Regions from separate parts of the Paenibacillus sabinae T27 genome, predicted to be linked through region 2. Evidence: riboswitches for the same ligand, from Rfam matches in the RefSeq annotation. Region 2 holds a riboswitch; each other region holds the start of a gene.
The links. Region 2 has a riboswitch for cyclic di-GMP ahead of PSAB_RS17220 (ASCH domain-containing protein). Riboswitches for the same ligand answer to the same signal wherever they lie in the genome.
Positions count from the first base shown of each region.

Region 1 (5,930 bases), 2.6 Mb from region 2:
TAATCGGCGTTCATGAAGCTATTGATTGTGCGCTGGCTGTTGTTCTCGGTCAGCATTTTCCCCCAGGTCATCACATAGACCCATTTGCTCTGGCTCTTGGCCAGCAGCCGGGGATTTGGCAGCTCGCCGCTCTCGCCGATGGCGATCGGCTTGCCGTCTGCAAGCTTCAGCAGACTATCGTAATACCATTGCTGAAAATCATTGTTGTATATATCCGCTGCCAGGATATCAACTTTGTCCGCTCCCGGGTAATAGGTCGCATAGGCGTCGGCATACCCGTTGGGCGCATTCGGATTCCATACCCAGAGCAGATTGTTTAATTTATGTTTACCCACAAAACGTTCATACATAATATCCCAGAGAGCTGAAAAATTATTTTTCTTGCCCCACCAGAACCAGCCCCCATTCATTTCATGGTAGGGTCTCCACAGAACGGGCACTCCTGCGCTCTGCAGCTGCTTCAAATACCCGGCGATCTGATCAAGGTCGGCAATCAGATGGTTGTACTGGTCCGTACCTGGAGTGACGTAGGCGTCAAACTCGCTTTGGCTCAGACTCATGGAGACATTGGACCATATGGGAGCAGTGCCGGGCAGGTTCTCATGAAAAGTCATGGCCACGATCCCGCCGCTTCTATACCAGTTGATGGCGCTATGTACAACGGCATTCCGCTGGCGGTCGATCGTGTCCGGCGACTGGCCGTTAATGGCTCCAAGCTCGTAACCGTGAAGTGCGGCATATTTGCCTGTAGCCTTTTCGAGCTTATTATTAAATTCATCCGGACTTTCCAGATAATCATGCTGGCCGGATATCAGGCTCTTGCCGCTTAAGCCTGCCAGGAACCCGAGCAGTTCTCCCGCCTCAGGCGAGGCCGACGGATTAACCGGAGCGGGCGGTGTCTGGATTACGGACTTGGGCGGAGTTTCCGAATGCATCCACGGCAGCAGGGACATGATCAGAATCAAAGGTAAAACCGTAGTGAACAACCGATACTTGGAGGATTTGTTCAATTTCATCTTCCTTTCTTAAGCCAGGAATCCTTTAAGAGAATGCCGGCCTCCCGTATGCCGGGAAAACAGTCTTCCCCATGAGGGGCTTATAGTTTAGAAGCCCTGCTGTATTAAGCAGGGCCTCGCAAGGCTCAAATGAACTGAATGAATTATAAGTATCGGCGGCCACCCTCAGGGGCAGCCGTAAAAGCTATATCAAAGCGAATCGGAAAGATAAAACGCGCTGGCTGGAACGGTTTCCTTGAGCTGGCTACTGCTCTCCCACATCAGACGCGCTTTGGCGCTCCCCGTATTATCGTAATATTCAACTTTAATGTCATACAGTTTCCCGGCTTCAAGGTCGATTCTTCCCTTTCGCTCTAAACCGTATTGGGTAGACCAGCTGGTAATAACGGCAACGCCGTTGACCCATAATTTAATACCGTCATCCGAACTGGTATAGAAGGAATAGTTCTCGCTGTACAGAGGCTTGATTTTGCCGCTCCAGCGGGCGGAGAACTTATCGGGGCCGATGGAGGTGTCCGGCGATCCGAGTCCCCAGTTGAAATCGACGGCCGATTCTTCCCGCACCAGTGCGGGCGTCCCGGTTAACTGCATGTTGGTAAAATATTCGCCCAGCAGGCCATGGCGTGGCTCCGCAGGCGTGGCCGAAGGCAGCAGCGCGGTCAAGGATGAGCTATCGGTTGAAGAATCCGCAGCGGACTGCTGATTGTTCGGCGTATATGTTGGTGTTGGTGTTGGTGTCGGGCTTGGCGATGGTACCGGCGTCGGTGTCGGACTTGGCGTAGGTGTCGGTGTTGGACTCGGTGACGGCGATGGTGTTGGGCTCGGCGTCGGTGTCGGCGATGGTGTCGGCGACGGACTTGGCGTCGGGCTTTCCGACAGCATTGGCACCGTATACGAAGCCAGAGCCGTACTAATTTCATCGCGGGTTAACGTAAATCCGTTGTTTAGAAAACTCTTGATTGTAGTCGTGGTGTTGTTTTCATAGAGCATTTTGCCCCAGGTCATCATAAAGACCCATTTGCTCTGATATTTGGGCAGCATCGCAGGATCGGGCATTTCACCATTCTCGCCAATGGCAATCGGCTTGCCTGCGGCCAAACTCAACAGATCGTCATAATAGCTCTGTCTGAAGTCCTTGTTGTAAATGTCCGCCGCCAGAATATCCACTTTATCCGCACCGGGATAAGTCTTCGCGTAAGGATCGGCCCAGTCGTTCGGAGCATTCGGGCTCCACACCCAAATCAGGTTGTTCAATTTATGAACATTGACAAAACGGTCATACATAATATTCCAGAGAGCAGTAAAATTCGTCTTCTTGCCCCACCAGAACCAGCCCCCGTTCATTTCGTGATAGGGCCGCCACAGAACGGGCACTCCGGCATCGCGCAGGGTTTTCAGCGAAACCGCCACCTTGTCCAGCTCAGTGATCAGATTTTGGTACTCCGGGGTTCCGGGTGTAACATACTTGTCGAAGTCGGCCTGGGACAACGACATCTGCACATTGGACCAGCTGTATGATGTTCCCGGCAGATTCTCGTGGAACGTCATCGCGACGATGCCTCCGGACTTATACCATTTGATGGCGCTGTTCACCACATTTTGCCGGAGCCATGTTACGGCGCCGTCCGTTTGGCCGTTGATCGCGCCAAGCTCATATCCATGGAGAGCTGCATATCTACTGCTCGTTACTTGAAGCTTGTTGTTGAACTCGTCCGGACTTTCCAGATAGTCATGCTGACCGGTGATAATTCGGGTTCCGGAAATGGAATACAGGTAACTCAGCAGCTTGACCGCTTCGGGTGAAGCGTCCGGGGTCACCGGCGCTGTGGACGCAGCCGCCGCGGAAACGGTCGATGCGCTTCCTCCGCCCATGAACGGAACAAATGACAGGAGCAGAGACAGAGTTACCAGCATGCAGAACAATCGATACGTACGGTGAACTTTCAATTTCATCTTCCTTTCGGTAGCCAGGCTGCCTCTCTGAAATGGAGAGGCCCTATGGCTTTGCGTCCCTACCTCGCGATAGGTTTGCCTTTGTCGTATTGGAAGGCTTAACCTTCTACCGTAAATATCGACGGTGTACAATTAATGATGAAGACTGATTTTCATCATTCTTCAATAAATGAGCCAAAAGACCCGTTTAATAGCCTTGTTATATGGTTAATAAGTAGGTTATCCCTCATTCAGGCATTATTACGAGATAAATTGCTGCAGTTCAATATCCTTCCAATCCAGCGTTATGCGGATATTATCCTCTTCCACCAGCTCCGATCCGGTCTGAACCTCGATGAATTCCACATCGGTCAACGCGAGAATGCTGTGCTTCGTTCCTTCCGGTATGCGCACAACATCTCCGGCTTTCACCGTGTGCAATTTCTCGTTAAGAATGATGCTGGCTTCCCCGCTGATAAAGGTCCAGATTTCGCTGCGCTTAAGATGATACTGGTAGCTGATATTTTTTCCCTCTGCGATAAAAATCCGCTTGGTCAGGACTTCATTGCTTTCCTGGTATTTGACGTAATCGATCACCTTATAGTGGCCCCACCGGCGTTCCTCGTACATCGGTCTTTGCTCCGCGCCCTTCAGCACCTCTTTGATGCGCGGGCTTTCCGATTTGTGGGTGACGAGGATGCCATCCGGGCTCGCGGCGATGATCAGGTCCTGGGCGCCAATTACCGTGATCGGAATATCAAGCTCGTTGACCAGGCAGCTTGTAGAGGAATCCTCAGTCAGCACGCCCTTGCCTAATTGGTTGCTCGCCATTTCCTCGGTCAGGGTATTCCAGGTGCCTAAGTCCTTCCAGAATCCGTCATACGGCTGGACAACGATCTTGTCTTCCTTCTCAACCACTTCGTAATCGAAGCTGATGGAAGAGAGCAGCTTATACTGCTTCTGCAGCTCCTCGTAAGTCAAAGGCAGCCCTTTTTGCTGTAAAATATTAAGCAGATATCCCAGCCGGAAGGCGAACACCCCGCAGTTCCACAAGGCGCCCTGTCCGATCAGCTCTTCGGCCCGCAGGCGATCCGGCTTCTCCAGGAAACCGCTAACCGGTCTTACCTCTTTCTCCGTCGCGCCGCCCGAAGGAATAATGTAGCCGTATTTCTCCGAGGGATGCTCCGGCACGACGCCGATCAGCGCCAGATTTGCGCCGGTATCGTCAAGCGCCTGCTCCAGCTGTGAAATCGAGCCGAAGAAGGAGCCTTCCACATAAGGATCGACCGGGAGGATCGCGACGGTCTCATCCGGGCGAACGCCTTCTACCGAATACAGGTAGACGGCCGTCAGCGCAATGGCCGGAAACGTATCGCGGCGCTCGGGCTCGACGATGATCTTGACATCCCCGCCCAGCTGGCTTTGGATCATCTCCACCTGCCCGCGCCCTGTCGCCAAATACGACGATTCCGCAAGTCCCGCTTCTCCCAGCTGCCGCCATACCCGCTGGACCATCGATTCCGGCTCGCCGAGCGGGCTTTCCAGCACCTTCAGAAACTGTTTCGACCGAGAGTCGTTGGACAGAGGCCACAGCCGTTTTCCCGAACCGCCAGACAATAATACCAGTTTCATAATGATACCCTCCCTCATAATGGTCATGATACAGCCGTGAACAGCCTGCTTCTTAACGGAATATCCTAAGGTAGCGGCGCCGCCGCGGCGAACCTGCTTCGCCTGAGTCTGCGGCGCCTGACCCGGTTCGTCACTTATCCATATATACCGCTTATACCGCTCCTGCCACGCTTGGAGACAAGCCGCTGAGTCCGCCCATCCGCGGGCGTCCCACCGAATAATATTCCAGCCCGGTTCCTTCGATTTGTTCCTTGGAGTAGACGTTGCGCCCGTCGATCAGGATCGGCTTGCGCATTCCTGCTGCCAGAAGGTGCAGATCGATATCCTTGAACACGGCCCAATCTGTGAGCAGGCAGACCGCGTCGCTGCCGGTTCCCGCTTCCTCCGGCACGGCGCACCAGTGAATCAGCGGGTGGTCGTATTGCTTCCGGAAATTGTCCGCGGCAATCGGATCGTACACCTTCACATGCGCGCCTTCCTTAACAAGCGCCTCGATGATTTCCCTTGCAGGCGATTCGCGCACATCGTCGGTGTTCGGCTTGAAGGCCAGTCCCCAGATTCCGATTGTCGCACCCTGCAGACTGCCTATCGACTCGTGGAGCTTCGCAAGAATCATGAACCGCTGGCCCTGATTGACTTCGACCACCGATTTCAGCAGCTTGAATTCGTAGTCGACGTTCCCTGCGATCTGGATCAGCGCCTTCGTATCTTTCGGGAAGCAGGAGCCGCCGTAGCCGATTCCCGCCTGGAGGAAGGAAGAGCCGATCCGCCGGTCGAGGCCCATTCCCTCGGCCACCTCGGTCACATCCGCGCCTACCTTTTCGCAGATATTGGCGATTTCGTTGATGAACGAAATTTTGGTTGCCAGAAATGCGTTCGAGGCGTACTTGATCATTTCCGCGCTGCGGATGTCGGTGACGACAATATTTTCGGTGAAGCCCTGATGAAGCTCCCGCATAACGGGCTCAAGGGCCGGGTTGTCGAGACCGATGATCACCCGGTCGGGATGCAGCGTATCCTGGATGGCCGAGCCTTCCCGGAGGAATTCCGGCGCCGATACGATATCGAACGGATAGCCGGTGTGGGCAGCGATAATCTGGCGGATTTTCTCGTTCGTTCCTACGGGAACGGTAGACTTCGTCATGATGATCTTATAGCCTTCCATGGCTCGGCCGATGTCCGCAGCCGCGCTTTCGATGTACTGCAGATCCGCTTCCCCGTTCGGGAGAGAAGGCGTGCCTACAGCAAGGATAACGATATCCGAGAGGCGAACCGACTCCCGGAGATCGGAGGAGAACTTCAGTCTTCCCTCTTTCAGGTTCATTTCGATCAGCGCCTCGATACCCGGTT
Region 1 covers NZ_CP004078.1:1,093,287-1,099,216, reverse strand. Annotated here, with positions in the region: gene PSAB_RS04910 (glycosyl hydrolase) at 1-1,016, opposite strand, end outside; gene PSAB_RS25885 (glycosyl hydrolase) at 1,206-2,963, opposite strand; cyclic di-GMP riboswitch class I at 2,976-3,059, opposite strand; gene PSAB_RS04900 (sugar phosphate nucleotidyltransferase) at 3,210-4,580, opposite strand; gene PSAB_RS04895 (UDP-glucose dehydrogenase family protein) at 4,732-5,930, opposite strand, start outside.
Region 1: linked by a shared signal. The riboswitch ahead of PSAB_RS25885 (glycosyl hydrolase) and the one ahead of PSAB_RS17220 (ASCH domain-containing protein) in region 2 are both predicted to bind cyclic di-GMP.

Region 2 (5,930 bases):
TGCCCGTCCCCTGGTTATTGCGGTGACCCAGCTCACCAGCACCAGCCAGACGGTCATGAACAATGAGATCGGCATTCCCGGCGAAGTGCCGGACACAGTCGTGCGGTACGCGAAGCTTGCCGCAGCCGCCGGCTTGGACGGAGTCGTGGCTTCGCCTCAGGAAGCCGCAGCCATATCGGCTGCCTGCGGTCCCGCATTCCGCACCGTCACCCCTGGCATCCGGCCTTCCGGATCATCGCTGGACGACCAGAGCCGCGTCATGACACCTGGCCAGGCGATCCGTCAGGGAAGCCACTTCCTGGTTGTTGGACGGCCTATTACGGCCGCTCCCGACCCGCGTCAGGCAGCAGAGCAAATTATTGAGGAGATGATCAAAGCGTGAGTCCATTGCTGAACAGAAGTGAACAAATTGCCTCTTACTTATTGAAGATCGAGGCGGTCGCCCTGCGCCCGCAGGAGCCTTTTACATGGACATCCGGCATCAAGTCCCCGATCTATTGCGATAACCGGCTTACTCTTTCGTATCCGGAAATCCGCAGCTACATCGCCGACGCTTTCGCCGAATTGATCGCTACCGAATACCCCGGTACGGAGGTTATTGCCGGAACCGCAACCGCCGGCATCCCGCATGCCGCCTGGGTGGCGGACAAGCTGAATCTGCCGATGGCCTACATCCGCGACAAAGCCAAAGGACACGGCAAACAGAACCAGATCGAAGGCATTATCTCCCCTGGTCAAAAGGTCATCGTGATCGAAGACCTGATCTCCACCGGAGGCAGCTCGCTGAAAGCCGCTCAGGCGGTTCAAGAAGCGGGAGGCGAACCGCTTGCGGTACTGGCGATTTTCAGCTATGAACTGGATCGTGCGACCAATGCGTTCAGTGAGGCGGGCATTCCGCTGCAAAGCCTGTCCAACTACAGCACCCTGATCGACGTCGCGCTCGGTCAAGGCAAAATCGCAGCCGAAGACGTCGAACTGTTGCAATCGTGGAGACGTGATCCATCCTCATTCGGGAAATAATATTGTTTAGTTGAAGCGGATGATATAACGACTTGTATTAAAACCGTCCAGCAATGGGCGGTTTATTCATTAATTTCATCAGGTTATGTGGTTGTGCTATTTCGGAGAACTTGAACGGGTCCCGTAAGTTTTTTAAAAAAATGGGCAAGCTAACAATCGTTGAGGACTTGAACAACTGGCCATGAAAGGGGAAGAGCGCATCATGAATTGGATTTATTTCGCCAAGCTGTTCAGAACAAGGTTTCAGGCGGGCTGTTTAGCCAAGCGGCTCGAACAGGATGGCTGGATTTATGGCTATCATGATCTGCAGCTGGTGGAAATTTACCGTTCGCGCAAAGGGAAATACGGGGTCCGTTTTCTTCCTTAAAAATGGCAACATTTTTTCCTTGACTTAACACCATGTTGTGATGTATACTATTTATTGTCGCTGTTTGAATATGATTACTGACGCGGGGTGGAGCAGCCCGGTAGCTCGTCGGGCTCATAACCCGAAGGCCGCAGGTTCAAATCCTGCCCCCGCAACCAATTCATTTACGTGCAAGTTCAAACAGTACTTATTGCATACGGATATTTTGATCAGGGCCCTTAGCTCAGTTGGTTAGAGCGGTCGGCTCATAACCGATTGGTCGGGGGTTCGAGTCCCTCAGGGCCCACTACACTAAAACCCTTGGCGTAAGCCAAGGGTTTTTTGCTATGTAAGGATATCAAAAATCGCATATTTCGCACATACCTGGTCGGCGCCATGTACAATAACACATATCCAGAGAAAAACGAGTAATGGAGGAACAGCGGTGATTATTTTTCTGAACGGCGACCAGAACGGAATCGATATGTCAACGCTATCGGGTGTGGAGAGAGAGATAGTGGAGAAGAAGCAGAGAAGTCCTGAAACCTATGTTTACGAATCTCCCGCTGCGCTCGCATTTGAGCTGAATATGAGAAGGCGCATTGTTGAAGCGGCTGTCGCGCTCGATGCAAGCGGAGTGACCTTTGTCCGGTTTGAGAACACCAGGGGCAATCGTTACTTTTGGTCCCGTACCAATAAAGGAGGACTCCTCTTAAATAACGGGGTCTTACCGTCCGACGCGATCAATGATATTTTCCGGAACGGCCGTATGTATGCCTTTGAGTGCGCAACAGCCGTGGTGGTTGTTTTATATAAGGGAGTCCTTGATGCGCTGGGTGAAGAGGTATTTAATTCGTACTTTAGAAACCTGCTGCTCTATGATTGGCAGTATGACAGAGATTTACAGTTAACTGCGATCAATAACAGGGAGGAAGCCTATCCCGGTGATGTGCAGTATTTCAAGAATCCCGACCATGACCCGAACAAGCCGGAATGGCAGGGCGAGAACGTTATCGTACTGGACAAAGGAATGTATTACGGGCATGGAATCGGTATTACCACCACCGAGGGAATGATTACCGTTCTGAACAGAAAGAGAGTGCCTGGAAGCAGAACATCTGCTTATCTTCTGGATAAGACGTTTAGCCCGGACTTTGAGTATTTGCGGAGATTATCCGCGGGAAGAAGCCTTCCGTCAGCGGCAGGCCGTTATACAGGCTATACAGTTGTCATAAAAATCGGTTCGCATAATTACAGAATGTAGCTAAGAAAGTTATTTATAGGTCAAATTATGGATTTAGCCTGTTTCAGGTAGTGCATAGTCAACCCGAGCAAGACGATTATTCAGGGCGACAGCCAGCTGTTGCTGGCGACCGTAACGCCGGCGAATGCAACGAACAAGGATGTCATCTGGACATCGAGCAACCCGGCAGTGGCGACAGTGGTGAACGGCAACATTTCGGCGAAATCGGTCGGCACGGCCACGATCACCGCGAAGACGCGTATCGGCGGCTTCACCGCGACGACTGCCGTAACGGTCACGGCGGAACCGGCGCATGGGGAACTCGCCAATCACGATTTTGAAGACGGATTGAACGGTTGGACGATTCTGTCCGGCGACGCCTTCACCGCCCAAGATGTGACGACGGCCAACGACTGGGGCTGGGGCGGCCCGTTCAACCAGAATGGCGCCAAGCATCTGTGGGGGGCCCAAAGCGGTAACGACAGTCAGACCGGGGCTATGCGATCTGAGCAATTCGTTCTCGGCGGCAACGGACAGATCAATTTACTGGTCGGAGGGGGCAACAATTATTATGATCTCTATGTTGCGCTCGTTCGCGCCTCTGACGGTAAGGAGTTGTTCAAAGCAACCGGACTCGACCAGGAATCGTATACCCGAATTTATTGGGATGCCTCAGATTACATCGGTACGGAGTGCTACATCAAGATTGTCGATAACGCCACCGGCAGCTGGGGCCATATCAACATTGATGATGTTAACGTCCCCACCGTGGCTCCGTAGTAAAAGGTCAATAGCCCGAATATCGAGACAGGCAGTTTGACGGTTGAAAATCAGTATGATCCCCTCTTGGCAGACAGTGAAAAAAGAGTTCATGACAGCATGAATCAACACTGTAGACCGGAGGGGATTTTATAATTTAGTTCTGTACTGTGGGATGTCCCGGACGCAATACCCAGGCACTGTTCATTTTCCCAAGCATGTAATAGGCATTATTACTTAAGACCGTTGTCTTCTTTATTTTGTCTATGCTAAAATGTTCCTGTATACATAGTCACATAAATCGTACGAAAAAGGCAAAGCTGATGAAAATCAGTGACGCAAAGCTAAAGGGACTAAGTGGAGAAATCCGTATGTCAGCCAGCTCCCGAATAATCGCACCTCCCGTAGATTTATGTGAAATGAAGGAGGAGAAGCATGGGAAAGTATTGGCATTCTTTTTGGTTGGGGTTTAACGAAACTCTACTTGAAGATTGTATGTGCGAGAGCGTGAGATCGAAGATCTGTAGCAAGATCGGGTATCATAGAAGCAAACTGAATGCTTAAGCAGAAGAGGCACCTATTTTAGGTGCTTTTTTCTTGAGTCAGCGAAGTACAGAGGAGCGGTTAGTCTTGCGGTGTATCACGATATGGCAGCCTTGGGCGACCCTGATTGCACTTGGAGAGAAAAAATTCGAAACGAGAAGCTGGGCTACACAGCACCGGGATGCCATCGCCATTCATGCCGGGAAAAAGGTGGATAAGGCCATCTGCCAGAAAGAACCATTCCGCAGTATACTAGCAAAACACGGATACACAGCGGATACCTTGCCGACAGGGAGCGTGGTGGCGGTATGCAGGCTGGCCGATTGTCTTGAGGTCACCGAGTCTTACGGTGAAACGGCAATGCTTGAAAGCCCATCGCAATCCATCGTCATCGGCGACCTTGAAAAAGCATTCGGATTGTTTGAATTAGGCCGATTCGCCTGGGAGCTTGCGGATGTCCGGCGGCTGCCGAAGCCGATTCCGGCCAAAGGGATGCAGGGGCTCTGGAATTGGGAGGAGACACATGATTTTTTGTGAGTTCATCGAAAGATAAATTCTACTCTGGTCCCATCCTTCAATTTCTCCAGCTGATTGCCGACCCAGCTGCCTGCACCACGGTTATCGGCTGGGGATATGTATGCGATGTCCGCTCCCGTTCCGCCTTCCTCGCACATGGCCATGGGCCATTCATCGCGATCATAATGTTTTTTGGTGGGAATTCCCTTCAGCGACTCCCGGCGGTTCTCTTCAGCTCCTTCACGGTTGATCGTGCATACGCTGGACTCGCCTCTCTCGATCGCTTTTTCAATATGCTTTGCCGTTTCCGGATACTCGTCTGATGGAAAAATCAGCTGTACCACTTCCTTATCGGAAGAAGGAGCGTTCCTGAAATCCCACCCGTTTCTTTCGGCAAGATACGACAGCAGCAAAAGCAGCAGAAGCATGGCAAGAAGAGCTGTGATCCGATTTTGTTTACGCAATGTTCTACTCCTTTTCTTATGTAAATCGTAGAATTTAATTATAATTCATTTTAAGGATTTGTTTACATAGCATTTCCCATTTTTTTTAGTTGCGCATTCCCGCAATCTTCTCTATCCTTTTAAAAGGAGGGATAGTAGAAATGAGAAAAGCCTTACTGGCAGGCGCAGCAATTGCCCTTGTGCTGCTCAGCGCCTGCGGCGGAAAAGAGCCGGCTGCATTGTCCCATGAGGATGTGCAGGAGAGCGTTCAGGAATTTTATAATGAGATCTCTTCGCTTGATCAAACCGCAAAAACATCTCTGAATGACTTCAATGAAGCGCTGGCTTCATATTCAGGAGGCAGTCTGACGGCGGACGAGCTGGAGAAGGCGATTGAGAAGTTTCAGGATACGGCCTCTGATTTGTCGGATAAGGCGGATGACGTCGAGGTTGCACCCGGACTTCCGGATAACGTGGAGAAGCTGCTGAACGAAGCCAAGGACTCTTTTCAAAAAGCCTATGAAATCAAGAAAGAAGCCTCGCAAAGCGCCGATTCACCCGACGTAACCGCTGAGCAGTTCAATCAAATGAACAAAAATGCCGATATTGTCATGCTGTACGGGATCTCCAAGCTTAATCAGGCGAGAGAAGCGATCGGGCTCCTTGAACCGAAGTAAAGCGAATAGTACGGAATTAAACGTCTATACAAGGCGCGCAGCGTTAATCAGCTGATGGCGCCTTTTTCGCTTGTTTTTTCATGGTTGATTAGAATGCCGAAAAGTGGTTATAATACAAACATACGTTCCTGTTTATGGCTGATTTTAAAGGAGGCGACTCCCTTTGGGGAAGAAACTGGAGGGAAACCGGTTGTTTGATAACAGCCGAATGATGTTGACGGATGAACGGAAACGGGAAGAGATGGAAAGGATGCTGTCGCTGTCGCTGCGTGAGCATGTTCGAGTGACGGTTGTTTGGTACGATTCGGTTGAGGAGTTGCAGCAGAGCGGATTTATCACCTCCATTCATGCCCATTCGCGGGAAATTAAGCTGCAATGGGCAG
Region 2 covers NZ_CP004078.1:3,721,201-3,727,130, reverse strand. Annotated here, with positions in the region: gene pyrF (orotidine-5'-phosphate decarboxylase) at 1-382, shown strand, start outside; gene pyrE (orotate phosphoribosyltransferase) at 379-1,020, shown strand; gene PSAB_RS25995 (hypothetical protein) at 1,223-1,387, shown strand; tRNA gene PSAB_RS17240 (tRNA-Met) at 1,469-1,545, shown strand; tRNA gene PSAB_RS17235 (tRNA-Ile) at 1,600-1,673, shown strand; gene PSAB_RS17230 (protein-glutamine gamma-glutamyltransferase) at 1,812-2,630, shown strand; gene PSAB_RS24660 (Ig-like domain-containing protein) at 2,685-3,389, shown strand; cyclic di-GMP riboswitch class I at 3,672-3,758, shown strand; gene PSAB_RS17220 (ASCH domain-containing protein) at 3,999-4,448, shown strand; gene PSAB_RS17215 (NucA/NucB deoxyribonuclease domain-containing protein) at 4,451-4,855, opposite strand; gene PSAB_RS17210 (hypothetical protein) at 5,032-5,547, shown strand; gene PSAB_RS17205 (YolD-like family protein) at 5,711-5,930, shown strand, end outside.

Region 3 (5,930 bases), 2.5 Mb from region 2:
GTAATGCACCTCGCCGGAAGCGAGATCTTCGATTTTGCGCACGCGCAGCTCCTGCGGCCCGTCAATCGCCAAATAGGTCTGCTCAATGCGCTGCCGGCTGTGAACAGTCAGCTTCCCCTCCTGAACGAGCTGCTGCGGAAACTCCGGAAGCAGGAACTTGCGCTCGATTTCCATTGCCATCACTATTTCTCTCCTTTTCACGTGGTCAGGTTAATAAATTGTAAAATGGCGCTCAAAGGAAGTCAATCCGGGAACAATTTGCTAAAATAGAAGAATCGGTGCGTCAAAATCGCGCCAGTCCAACATATACGGAGGCAACTTTTGTGGATTATATCATACTGGACATTGAATTTAACGGCCGTAAGTTTGCCAGCGAGCATCCGATGGAGGTTATCGAGATCGGCGCCGTGCGGCTTGACGCTTCCCTTCGTCCTGTCGACGAGTTCACTTCGCTGATCAAACCCGTGTATTTCGCTACGCTGAACTCTTTCATCAAGAAAAAAACGGGGATTCCTCAGGAAGAAATCGATATCGCCCCCCGTTTTCCCAAGGTAATCTCCGCCTTCCTGCGCTGGCTCGACCAAAGTCCGGATGGCGTGCTGCTGCTGACCTGGGGCGGTGAAGATATGAAGCGCATTATCCAGGATACCCGCATGCATAAGCTGGACGACACCTACTGGCTGAAGACCCCATACTACGATCTGCTCAAAGGACTTCTTCGCGCACGAGGCCTGAAGAACGATATCAGCGTGGAAAGCGCCATGGAGCTTCTGGGCCTCGAATCCGCCGGCTCCGCGCACCGGGCGCTGGGCGACGCGCGCATGACAGCCGATATTTTTCGTGGGATTTACGGCGAGCTGGACCTGGATCAGGTGAAATACTACAAAGACACCTTCTCCAACGCCCGTGAGCGCAAGACGGTCAAGATCGCGATCAAAGCAATTCTGGCGCAAAAGATCATCCCCACCTGGGAGCTAGTTGAGGAGCATTATTTTACAGGTAAAATTCCGCTGGACGACCCGCGCAAGGCTGAGGAGCTTCAGCGATTCTTTGCCGCGGAGCTTGAGAAAGCCACCTCCCGTTCCGCAATCTCTCCTTCCCCGTCTCCGGCCAACCGGCTGAGTCAAAGCTAAAGAATAGCCGCCCTTCCTTTTCGGCAGAGCCCATGCTTCGGCACCCTCGAAAAAGCACCCATCGGTGCTTTTTTTATGCTGAAAAAAGGTTTGACATTAACGCAGCGTAAAGGTGTACATTGAGCTTGTGAGGAGGTGCCATCACGGAATACACAGTGCAAAAACTCGCGAAACTTGCGGGAATCAGCGCGCGTACGCTGCGTTATTACGATGAATTCGGGATTTTGAAACCGGCCCGGATCAACTCCTCCGGATACCGCATCTATGGCCGGCCCGAGGTCGATCTGCTGCAGCAGATTTTATTTTACCGCGAGCTGGGTCTAAGTCTGGAGAACATTAAGGCTATCGTAACCTCGCCCTCGTTCGACGGGACGAAAGCGCTGAGGACACATCATGGCAGGCTGCTGGCCAAAAGAGAACAACTCGACCGGCTGATCTCAAATGTGGAGAAGACACTGGCCGAAAGGGAAGGAAGGATTACAATGAGCGACACCGAGAAATTTGAAGGCTTTAAACAAAAAATGATTGAAGACAACGAGCAGGCCTACGGCAAGGAAGCGCGCGGGAAGTACGGCGACGAAGCCGTCAACCGGTCCAATAAACAGCTGATGAACATGACCGAGGAGCAGTATTCGGCCGTTCAAAAAATAGAAGAGGACATGTTCGCTTCGCTGGCGGAAGGCATGAAGACTGGTGACTCCGCCGGCGAAGCCGCGCAGCGAGCCGCCGATCTCCATCGGCAATGGCTCACATTCTTCTGGGGCAGCTACTCCCCGGAGGCCCATGCGGGGGTCGCGCAGATGTACGTGGACGACGAACGCTTTACCGCTTACTATGACAAGCGCGGAGCGGGGCTTGCCCGCTTCCTTAGAGACGCCGTACACGCCTACACGGCCAAATCGAACTAAAGCGTTTATCGAGTTTCACTAGGCTAAGCCAGGGCAAAATGCTTTTTGCCTTGGCTTTTTTTATCTGCATATTCATTTACCGCGTCGCACCAGTCCCCCCATTACGGCAGTTCTTCTTCGGTCAGGCAGGCCCAAAAATTTAGATCGAATAAATGGGACTTTTGTTGTATGATGGGTGGGATTGTATAATTATTCCTGGGCAATTAAGCCCTGGTAGGTTGGTCTTAAGTCAATCTGTAGAATAAGAAACGGCAAATCCGTACGAAAGTCGGAGACGCAAAGCCACGGGTCTAAGCAAGGTCACTCCTTGTATGACAGCCGGGTTGCCTATATCTCTTCATGGGTTGGCTTATTTTTGTTGCCATTAATTAAGTTATGAAAGGGAGATTGTATGTTGGGAAGGTTATTAGGTAGAGTCGCATTTATCATTATGTTTTTTGCAGTGCAAGTCTTATCTTTCTCAGGGCCCTCGTATGCAGAAAACCAAACTTCATTAAATGACATTAGCCGTCATTGGGCCGAGGAAGAAATAAAAGTATGGATTGGCAATGGATTGATCTCGGGCTACGCCGATCGAACCTTTCAACCCGATAAAGTCATTACCCGAGCGGAATTCATATCGCTGGCGAACAAAGCGTTTGGTTTTTCCCATAAGGCTGACCAGACTTTTAAAGATGTCCCGCAGGGAAAATGGTTTTACAACGATGTATCCAAAGCGAAATTTACCGGCTACATCTCGGGGTTCGGAGACGGCACCTTCAGGCCTGATCAACCGATAACGAGAGAAGAGTCTGCCAAAATCATTTACCAGCTTATGCAGTTGGAAGAGGGGACAATAACGAGAGATACTGAAGCCTTTCAGGATGAACAGCAAATGTCTGCCTGGAGTAAACCATACATAAAAGTGGTTGCTTCCAAGGGTTATCTGAAGGGATATCCGGATAAAAGCTTCCGTCCTCAGAAACCCATCACAAGAGCTGAAGCTGTAGTGGTGCTAGATCAAGCTGTAGGTCAATTGATACACCAGCCTGGAACCTATGATCTGAAAAATACGGTTGGCGGGAACTTGACGATCAACAGCGGCGGCGTCACCCTAAAGAATGCTGTCATTAAAGGCGACCTCATTCTGGCAGCGGGAATCGGCGAGGGCGAGGTGCTGCTTGATCACGTAACCGTTGAAGGAAGAACCATTGTGAACGGCGGCGGGGAACACAGTATCGTCATTCAAGACTCTTCGATGAACCAGGTAGTGGTTCAAAAGGATCTCGGACGAGTCAGACTTTTTACGAAGGGCGATACAAGCATCAGCAGCACTGTCGTCAAATCGGGAGCAAAGCTGGAAGAAGAACAGGGAAACGAAGCCTTTAAATCGGTTTCCGTTGAAAGTACGTCAGTAAATGATCTCGTACAATTTGAGGGCACTTTTGCAAAAGTCGCAGTAAAAACGACGGTAACGATCGAAATTTACGATCAATCCACCATAGCTCTGCTTGAAACTTACACAGGTTCAGAAGGGGCTGCTATCAAGCTGCAGGACAATGCCGTATTGAAGGAGATCATTCTGCAGGCAGCCGCGAAGATCACAGGAGAAGGAACCATCCTTAAAGCTGAGATTAATGCGGAAGGTGTTAGCTTCGAGCAAATTATAAAGGAGTACATTCTCTCGGAGACGGTGAAGGTCGTGGTAATTGGCGGGAAGGAAGTTGGAAGCAGCAGTCCGGTTCCAACGGTTCCTTCGCCAGGAGAAGTGAGTAATCCTACGGGACCCGTATCTCCCGCACCCACGCCCGCACCCGCATCTCCCGCACCCGAATCTCCGGCACCCGGACAGCTGCCTGTAGAGCAGCCTGCCCCCGAACCGGGTAAGGTGCTGGATATAAAAGCCGCTTTTATTGTACAGGACAAGCTATACACCCTGTACCCGGCAACCTATGATTATTCGGCCGTAAAATGGAATGTTGCCAATTCGGTTACACAGGATACGTACCAGACCGAATATGACAAAACGGTACAAGACGTAGGGGTTTACAGCATCTCGGGCGGAGCGCTTCCTCCGGCATCGTATGACGTTACCAATCCGAACTCGTCTCAGCATTTTTCAGGAGTTATGTTATCCAGCGTTACGGTTAACGACAGCGTGTATGCTAAAGTTTATTATAGCGGCACCGAGACCATCTCTTATCAAATCAATGACAGCTATACCGTCCATGATCTTGACAACCAGATGCCGGCACAAGCGGTTCCGCTCGCTGATGGGGATACCTTGGCAATGGTTTATGGAGATCAGTTTGAGGTCTTTGCAACCTGGAACGGTAGCGGCTGGGAGCTTGACGCGATTAACGATCAATTAGAGGCGCCAACCCATCTAATGGCATCGACGGTATCGAATAAGGCGATCGCTCTGCAATGGGATCCGGTTGCAAATGCGGATCAATACCACATTTATTACAGCGCAACACCTACGGGCGAGTTTGTTTCCTTGAAGGACCCGAACGGCCAGCCTGTTACCGTAACGGGCACGACTTATGTTGACAGTTCAAATCTTCCGCATACGACAAGATATTATGTGGTTACTGCAGCGAAAGCCGGAATCGGTATGGAATCGGGACCAAGCAATGTTACTTTTGCTACAACCTATTATAATGCGCATATAAGCTTGGATTTTCAGATAACGGATACGATAAGACACCCGTCGGAGCCGATCCTTTATATCACGGATAAATCGAGTAAGAAGCTGTATCGCATCAATTACGAAACGGGCACCAAAGACTCCATTTCCTTTTCCTTTGCGCCGGAGAGTCTGACGTATGCAGACGGTAAAATCTATGTATCCTTGCTGAAAGCGGAGCATTCTTCCTATACAGATATCGCGCAGCAGCAAGGCGCAATTGCGGTAGTAGACGCAGCGACCTTTACGCTTGAAGGTACGCACAATATTGCGATTGACCCGTTCGATATCGCTGCCGATCGTTCCGGCCATCTCTACGTGGCTTCGGGTTCAGGACAGTGGACCGAGATCAAATCGTATGATTTAAACACCTTTGCGGAAATAGCCTCCAGTGGTATTAGGCAAGCTAGCTATATCCAGATGCATCCTGTATGGAATAAGCTCTATACGATTACAACGGACTCGTCGCCGAGAGACCTTAGTGCCTATAATGTAACGAACGGGCAATACGTTGAGCCCTCATATCCCGGCGGGTATGATTCTCCGTATCATGGCGAATACAATATGGCGCCGAACTTTACGATATCTCCGGATGGAGCTTATATCTTTAACGGAGTCGGCAGCGTATTTATGGCTACAAACAAGATGTACGACGATATGAAGTATGTATATGGACTTGGACAAACGTATGCCGATATCGCCTTTGATCTGCCAAGCCACAAATTTTATACGGTAAAGAACAATGCAGTACAAGTATATGATTACAGCAACTTTAAGCAATCCGGTCTATATCATTTGGACGGTACCGCAAAATACGTGTTTAACGATACCGATAAGCTATTAACTATATCTGCATTTGCAGGAAAGAATGTAATTGAAATCGTAGAAAAGAATACATTCGAAGCGGCCCCGCCCGCTCCGGTGTCCGGTATCCAGCTGGATGGCAGGGTGGCAGACATTGCATACGACCCCGCCAATCAGAAAGCTTATGCCATCGATGAAGCGTTCAACAATCTGTATGTGGTGGATCTTCAAACACAGACTGTAGCTAACACGGTCAAGCTTCCGTATCGTCCGGCTGGATTGACTTTATCGGAAGACGGTTCCAGCCTCTTTATCGTGAATGACGATCTGAATCAGCTCGTAACGGAAGTTCGTCTATCTGATCTCAAAGTTGTAAGACATCTGCCATACACGTCAGTTAAGGATTCCGGTGATTTC
Region 3 covers NZ_CP004078.1:989,566-995,495, reverse strand. Annotated here, with positions in the region: gene PSAB_RS04510 (CYTH domain-containing protein) at 1-180, opposite strand, end outside; gene PSAB_RS04505 (3'-5' exonuclease) at 324-1,133, shown strand; gene PSAB_RS04500 (MerR family transcriptional regulator) at 1,289-2,041, shown strand; cyclic di-GMP riboswitch class I at 2,282-2,372, shown strand; gene PSAB_RS24440 (S-layer homology domain-containing protein) at 2,433-5,930, shown strand, end outside.
Region 3: linked by a shared signal. The riboswitch ahead of PSAB_RS24440 (S-layer homology domain-containing protein) and the one ahead of PSAB_RS17220 (ASCH domain-containing protein) in region 2 are both predicted to bind cyclic di-GMP.

Region 4 (5,930 bases), 890 kb from region 2:
AGAACCCGCATTCATGCGGATTTCGTTAATCGGCCCCGTTGCCATTGCAGCCACATCATTGTGACTGACTTTCATTTTAAGTAGTGGCAGTTCATCAAGCCATCCGTTCACAACGTTGTGCGGGTGGACTCGTTCTGCTCCGAGCGACGCTTGTTTGAGTCGCCAATAAATCTTCTAAAGCCAATATAATTAGCTTTTGAAGTAATGTCAATAATAATAACATAAAAATTTAAAATAATTAATTTTAATGCGGTTTTTTGTGTTATTGAGCTTGAAGTGTTACTTAATTTGACATTGCTAGTTCTCTATTTGTGGAAAAAATGGGATAAATAATCATAAAAAAACGGCCCGTATGCGATATTTGCATACGGGCCGTTCTCGTGCCGTTTAATTGATGGTGTAACTTAATATTCCATCACAAAAGCTACGTTTTGCCATCCGGCGCCGACCGTCCAGAACAGAAGCTTGTCTCCGCGTTCAAGCAAGCCCGTGGTTACAGCCCGGTGCAGGGCAATAAAAGGGCTGCTTGTCGAGGTATAGCCAAATTCATCGCCGATGTAGACGGCTGCATCGGAGTCGATACCGGTTTTGCCCGATACCGCCTTAATGTTGGGAAGCGACAGCTGCGAGAAGCAGGCCACCTTTATCGACTCAGGTGCGATTTCATTGTTGCTTAGCAAGGTGTTGATGGACTCCGAAGCGGCGTCCACGCAGATCGAGTCGTCAAAGGGAATGAATTTAACATTGAACTCTCCGGCGCCCACGCCGGTGCGTCCCACATTCGACAGACCTTCAGCTGGGAACATGGAGTTGCCGTAGACACAAGTATCGGTCTGGTAGATGGAATCAATGAAGCCAACCGAATTCTCATCACGCTCCAGAATGACTGCTGCAGCCGCGTCACCAAAGTTGGCATAGTAGACCGGATCGTTCTTGTCGGCATGCGGCGCAACATGGTCAGAGCCGATGACCAGAGCACGGCGGATTCTCGGATTGGCCATCATCTGACGGCTGACCTGTTCGAAGGCAGCTGTCATTCCGGCGCAGTTCGCATTGCTGTCGATGCAGATCGTATGGGAGGCTCCGTTAATCAGCCGGTGAATCATTAATGAGTTGGTAGGAAAGATATATTCAGGAGTCTGACTCGCGTAAGCGATAAGGTCGATATCCGCACCGGTAAGACCGGTCTTCTCCAGAACATTACTCGCCGCTTCAAAAGCCATCGTCAGGGAGTTCTCTTCCTCATTGTCAATGCTGTAACGGTTTTCACGGCCGAGAGCTGCGAGAAGTCCACGAATATCAATGCCTTTTTCGTCAAAATGCTGAATGAAAAAGTCATTGCCAATCCTTTTGTTTGGATGATAGATATCGATGTCCTTAATACGAATCCCAGCCATATGAGTCCTCCTAAAAGTTTTGTGAGCGGCACATCAAGGTTCAACTTCGTACAAAACTCGCTTCGAAAGCATCCGCCAAGTTTTGTGAGCGGTACATCAAGGTTCAACTCCGTACAAAACTCCCTACGAAAGCATCCGCTAAGTTTTGTGAGCGGCACATTAGAACCCTTCAGCTATGGAAGATCAGCCGGTCTTACAGGCTGATGATATCCAGGTTTTCAAGTCCCGCTTTGCGGCCCAGTCGAGCCAACTGCATTTTGAGAACAGGGTTACTCTCAAGCGTAAGCTTCACTTTATCGAAGCCGTCTTTCTTGAACATCAAGAAGCAGCCTTCAAGAAGCGGTACGACATCAGGAGCGGTTACATTCAGCTTTCTGCAATCAATATCCAGCAGATATTCAGAAGGAGTAATAGGATTAATCGTTTCTTGATAGGCCTGGATCGATTTCAGACCGTCTTCTTCGGTGAAGGTACCCTCCAGTTCGATATTAACGATTTTTTTGGCGGAATCCGTCTTCAAAATAAATTTTCCCATGTGTTCATCTCTCCCAGAGTTTATTAGTTCAGCGTCTCGCTTTGGCTGCGTATTACACAGCCGGTTACTTGAGAATATCCTTCATAACTATTTCTTAACGTCAAGATTCGACATTATCACCTTAGCATTGGGATATTTTAACTTGATTATAAACATAAATTTCTCATTTATGCAATAAAAAGTCGAATTGTGTAACATTTTGACGGAGAGATAGTTATTGGATTTCCTCTAGTGTTGCGAGGAGCACATTAAATGCGGTAATCACTCTCGGAGCACCGACACAGGGAACCAGATGCAATAAAATGCCCTTGATCTGATCGACGGTCATGCCAACGCTGAGCGCCATCACATAATGAACGCCGAGCTGATCGAACTGTCCCATCGAAATTAAAGCGGAAATCACGACGATCTCTTTCCAATCTGCTGCAATGGTTGTCCGCTGAAAAACGTCCCCATATGCATTGCCCATGATATATTCAGCCAGTTCAGGAAAATGCTCTTTGATCGGAGCGAGCGCTTTGGCTCCATAGTCGCCGGAAAGGTTGGAGAAATGCTTAAGACCGCTGTTGATGTTGTCTATCATGAGAAGCCTCCTAGACGTTAGTAATCTAATTCAAATTCAATACACGGTGTGCGGTAGGGGGCACCTCATCGCGATCGGTCAATAGTTCGATGACAGCCACGCGGTTTAGAGCTATTGCTTCGCTAATAGCCGCTGCAAATTGTTCCTGGGTCTCGCACCGGAATCCGGTCGCTCCAAGCGATTCGGCAAATTTCACGGCATCCATTGGGACTTCAAAGAGCGTTCCGTCGATTCTGCCCGTAGTTTTTTCCATTCCTTTTAAAGCCATGTCCAGCTGCATGTTGTTCACTACGATGAAAATCACCGGGATATTTTTGCAAACAGCGGTATTTATTTCAGTTCCGAGCATCATAAAGCAGCCGTCGCCGGTAATGCAAAATATTGTTTCTTCCGGGGAGGCCACCTTGGCTCCGATCGCCATGCCGATTGCGTTGCCCATGCAGGCAAAGTAGGCGTCGAAGACAAAGCTTCCCGGCTTCTTCACGTTGTACCATTTCACGGCGTTGAAGCCGTGGCTGCCGTCATCCACAAAAACCGTATTGTTAGACGGTATCAGGTCGCTCATGGTGCTCATTACCGATGCAAGGGAAAGTTTAGACAGGACGGGCAGCTCTTCCTTATAATGAGCGGCGGTCTCCGTATCCCGTTCCGTTATCGCAGAGGAGTCGACACTCTGTAAAATCAGTGATAGATTATCGCGCACATCACCGCCGACCGCAATCGTATGGGAGTTCAGGATTTTGCCTACAAAGGTAGGGTCGATATCGAACTGAATCAGCGTCTCCGGATGGTTCTCGGCTTTCAGATTGCAGATGGTCATATCACTCAGGCGGGAACCCAGCACGATATACAAATCGCTATGATTCATCAAGTCATCGCCATGTTTGCAGCCGCCGACACCGACCGGACCGTGGTACAGCGGATGATCCCAGACGATGGCGCCTTTGCCGCCGGGAGTGGTAACGACAGGAATATTGAAGGTTTCCGCCAATTGAACCAATTCCTCATGTGCGCCAGAGCGGTTCACGCCCTTGCCGGCAATAATAAGAGGCTTCTTGGAATGGTTAATGGCATTAATTACCCGGTTGACCTTAGCGTAATCCACAAGCGTTTCCCGTTCAGGATAAACGATTCGGCATTCTTCCAGCAGCTCTGTCTGCACATCGAAAGGGATGCATAGATGAACAGGTCCGCGTTTGCCGCTCAGTGCAACAGAAATAGCATGGTTAAAAATGGTGCTGAAATGATCGCCGCGTTCGACCAGCTTGCTGAAGAGCGTTGCGGGTCTGAACATTTCCGCCAAATCGGCGAGATATGAGGAAGAATCCTGGCACTGGGGAATACCCAGCTCTTTAATGGATTGATGCCCTGTAATGAAGAGCACAGGGAGGTTGTTGGCTTTGGCGTGGGCCGCTGCGGTAATGAGGTTGGTTCCCCCCGGTCCGGATGTGCCGAAAGCCACGGCGAGATTTCCCGTTTTGAGGGCATAGCCGGAAGCTTCGAATCCGGAACTGGATTCATGTCGTCCGGGAATAAATTCAATACCGTAATCGACCATCTTGAGAACGATCGGGCAAATGGATTTGCCGATGATGCCAAAAGAATGCTTAACTCCGAGGTTGCGTAATGCCTCCGCCATATAATCTGCGACTGTCTTCAAAAGATCCACCCCACAATTTAAATATTGTTTGTAATGTTATCTTTCCTTAGAAGTGAAACTGGTAGATCAGAATTACTAGAAAATAGAAAACCTGTACTCAGGACTGAGCACAGGTCGGTTGACAAATAACCACATAGGACGCTGGTTGTATACCGCATCCCGGTTCCTCGGCAACCTGGCTGTCATGGTCTCATGAAATAAATGAGACTGTAGATCCATGGCTTTGCGTCATTCCCTTTCGGAGAATTTTGCCCATATAGAGTTTGTTTTGTTGAATAATACAACGAGTATACACCTTTTACAATATATTCCCAACTTAGCTTTTGTCAATATATTTTATAGAAAACCGCTCGAAATTTGACGGTTTTCGCGATGAACAAAATGGAGTAATCAACTGTTGAGTGAGATATTCTGGTACGGGCAAAAAGACTCATACAAGTTCCATACAAGTTTCTTAAAAGCATTTTTACGTACGGGTAATGGGTGAAGATGAATCATGGAGTTAGAAATAGGCCTATTGTAGGATTTCTGATATGATTAAACTGCTTATGATTCATTAGGGGATAACCATAATATAGGGGGATTGCATAATGTACGAACATCTAGTCGTCTTTAAATTCAATGATGGCCTTACACCCGCCAAGCAGCAGGAGCTGCTCGATCAATTGCTCGCGCTGCGGGACCGCATCCCGGGGATAACCGATTTAAGCGCAGGCGTCAATGTGACAGAGGAAACGGACAATATTCATGGATACACTCTTGGTCTGCGGGTCACATTCAAAGATCTGGAGTCGCTGCGTTCCTATGGACCGCATCCTATTCATCAGGAGTTTGTGAAGTCGCTGGATGGGCTATTGGAAAATGTGGTTGTCGTCGATTACCCCAAGATTTAAGTCTTTCAATAACGCCGGGCATTGGCTAAAGCACAGGGAACCGGAAATAACAAACGAATGGACTGCTCTATTTGCCTTATACGTTTCTATGAACTTGCTAATATACTGTATCAACCTTTGAAAAGGAGTGATACAGTTGGCTAATAGTGATGTACGTCTTGCGCTTTGGTCAGGTAATAATTTTTCTGTTCGCCGGATTCTCTTCAGACGCGGAGGAGTTGCAGTTCGTGATCTTGGAGCGTTTCGGTTCGACAATGTTCTCTCGAGCTTCCGGCTTAGAAATGTAGTGGAGAGATCTCAAGTCACTCTCGTGCTGTTCTCGCAAATAAACTTTCAAGGGTCGTTCCGTGTATTCCGCGGAAGCCAAAGCGTGGCGAACCTGGGAAATTTCAACTTTAACAATGTCACATCTTCCCTGGTCGTAGTGGGACGAAATCTTACAAACGCCGAAATTGCTTTGATTCAAAGCACAGGCAGACCGCCTCGTGACATCCTCATCATCAGACAATAATCAGGCAATGACGGAAAAAGGGTGCTTCGTGCACCCTTTTTTCGTGTGATAATATATGGCACGGCAGCAAACAATAAACGAGCTGTTACGTGCTGGTTGTGAACGAAAATAGAAAATATCCAAAAAATGATGGTGATAACATGACTGAGAGAGCAGGAATCCCGGAAGCGGGATGGAATTTCGACAATAGTTATGCCCGCTTGCCGAAATCTTTTTTTTCCAGACAAGACCTGAATCCCGTAAATTCGCCGAAGCTGATCGTTCTGAATCGTCCGCTGGCTGCCTCGCTCGGGCTAAACGCTGAGGCGCTCCAAAGCAGCGATGGCGCAGCGGTGTTTGCCGGCAGCCGGA
Region 4 covers NZ_CP004078.1:2,832,552-2,838,481, reverse strand. Annotated here, with positions in the region: gene PSAB_RS12990 (3-oxoacyl-[acyl-carrier-protein] synthase III C-terminal domain-containing protein) at 405-1,397, opposite strand; gene PSAB_RS12985 (hypothetical protein) at 1,591-1,932, opposite strand; gene PSAB_RS12980 (carboxymuconolactone decarboxylase family protein) at 2,147-2,515, opposite strand; gene PSAB_RS12975 (thiamine pyrophosphate-binding protein) at 2,541-4,184, opposite strand; cyclic di-GMP riboswitch class I at 4,342-4,438, opposite strand; gene PSAB_RS12970 (Dabb family protein) at 4,766-5,068, shown strand; gene PSAB_RS26460 (hypothetical protein) at 5,205-5,579, shown strand; gene PSAB_RS12965 (protein adenylyltransferase SelO) at 5,720-5,930, shown strand, end outside.
Region 4: linked by a shared signal. The riboswitch ahead of PSAB_RS12975 (thiamine pyrophosphate-binding protein) and the one ahead of PSAB_RS17220 (ASCH domain-containing protein) in region 2 are both predicted to bind cyclic di-GMP.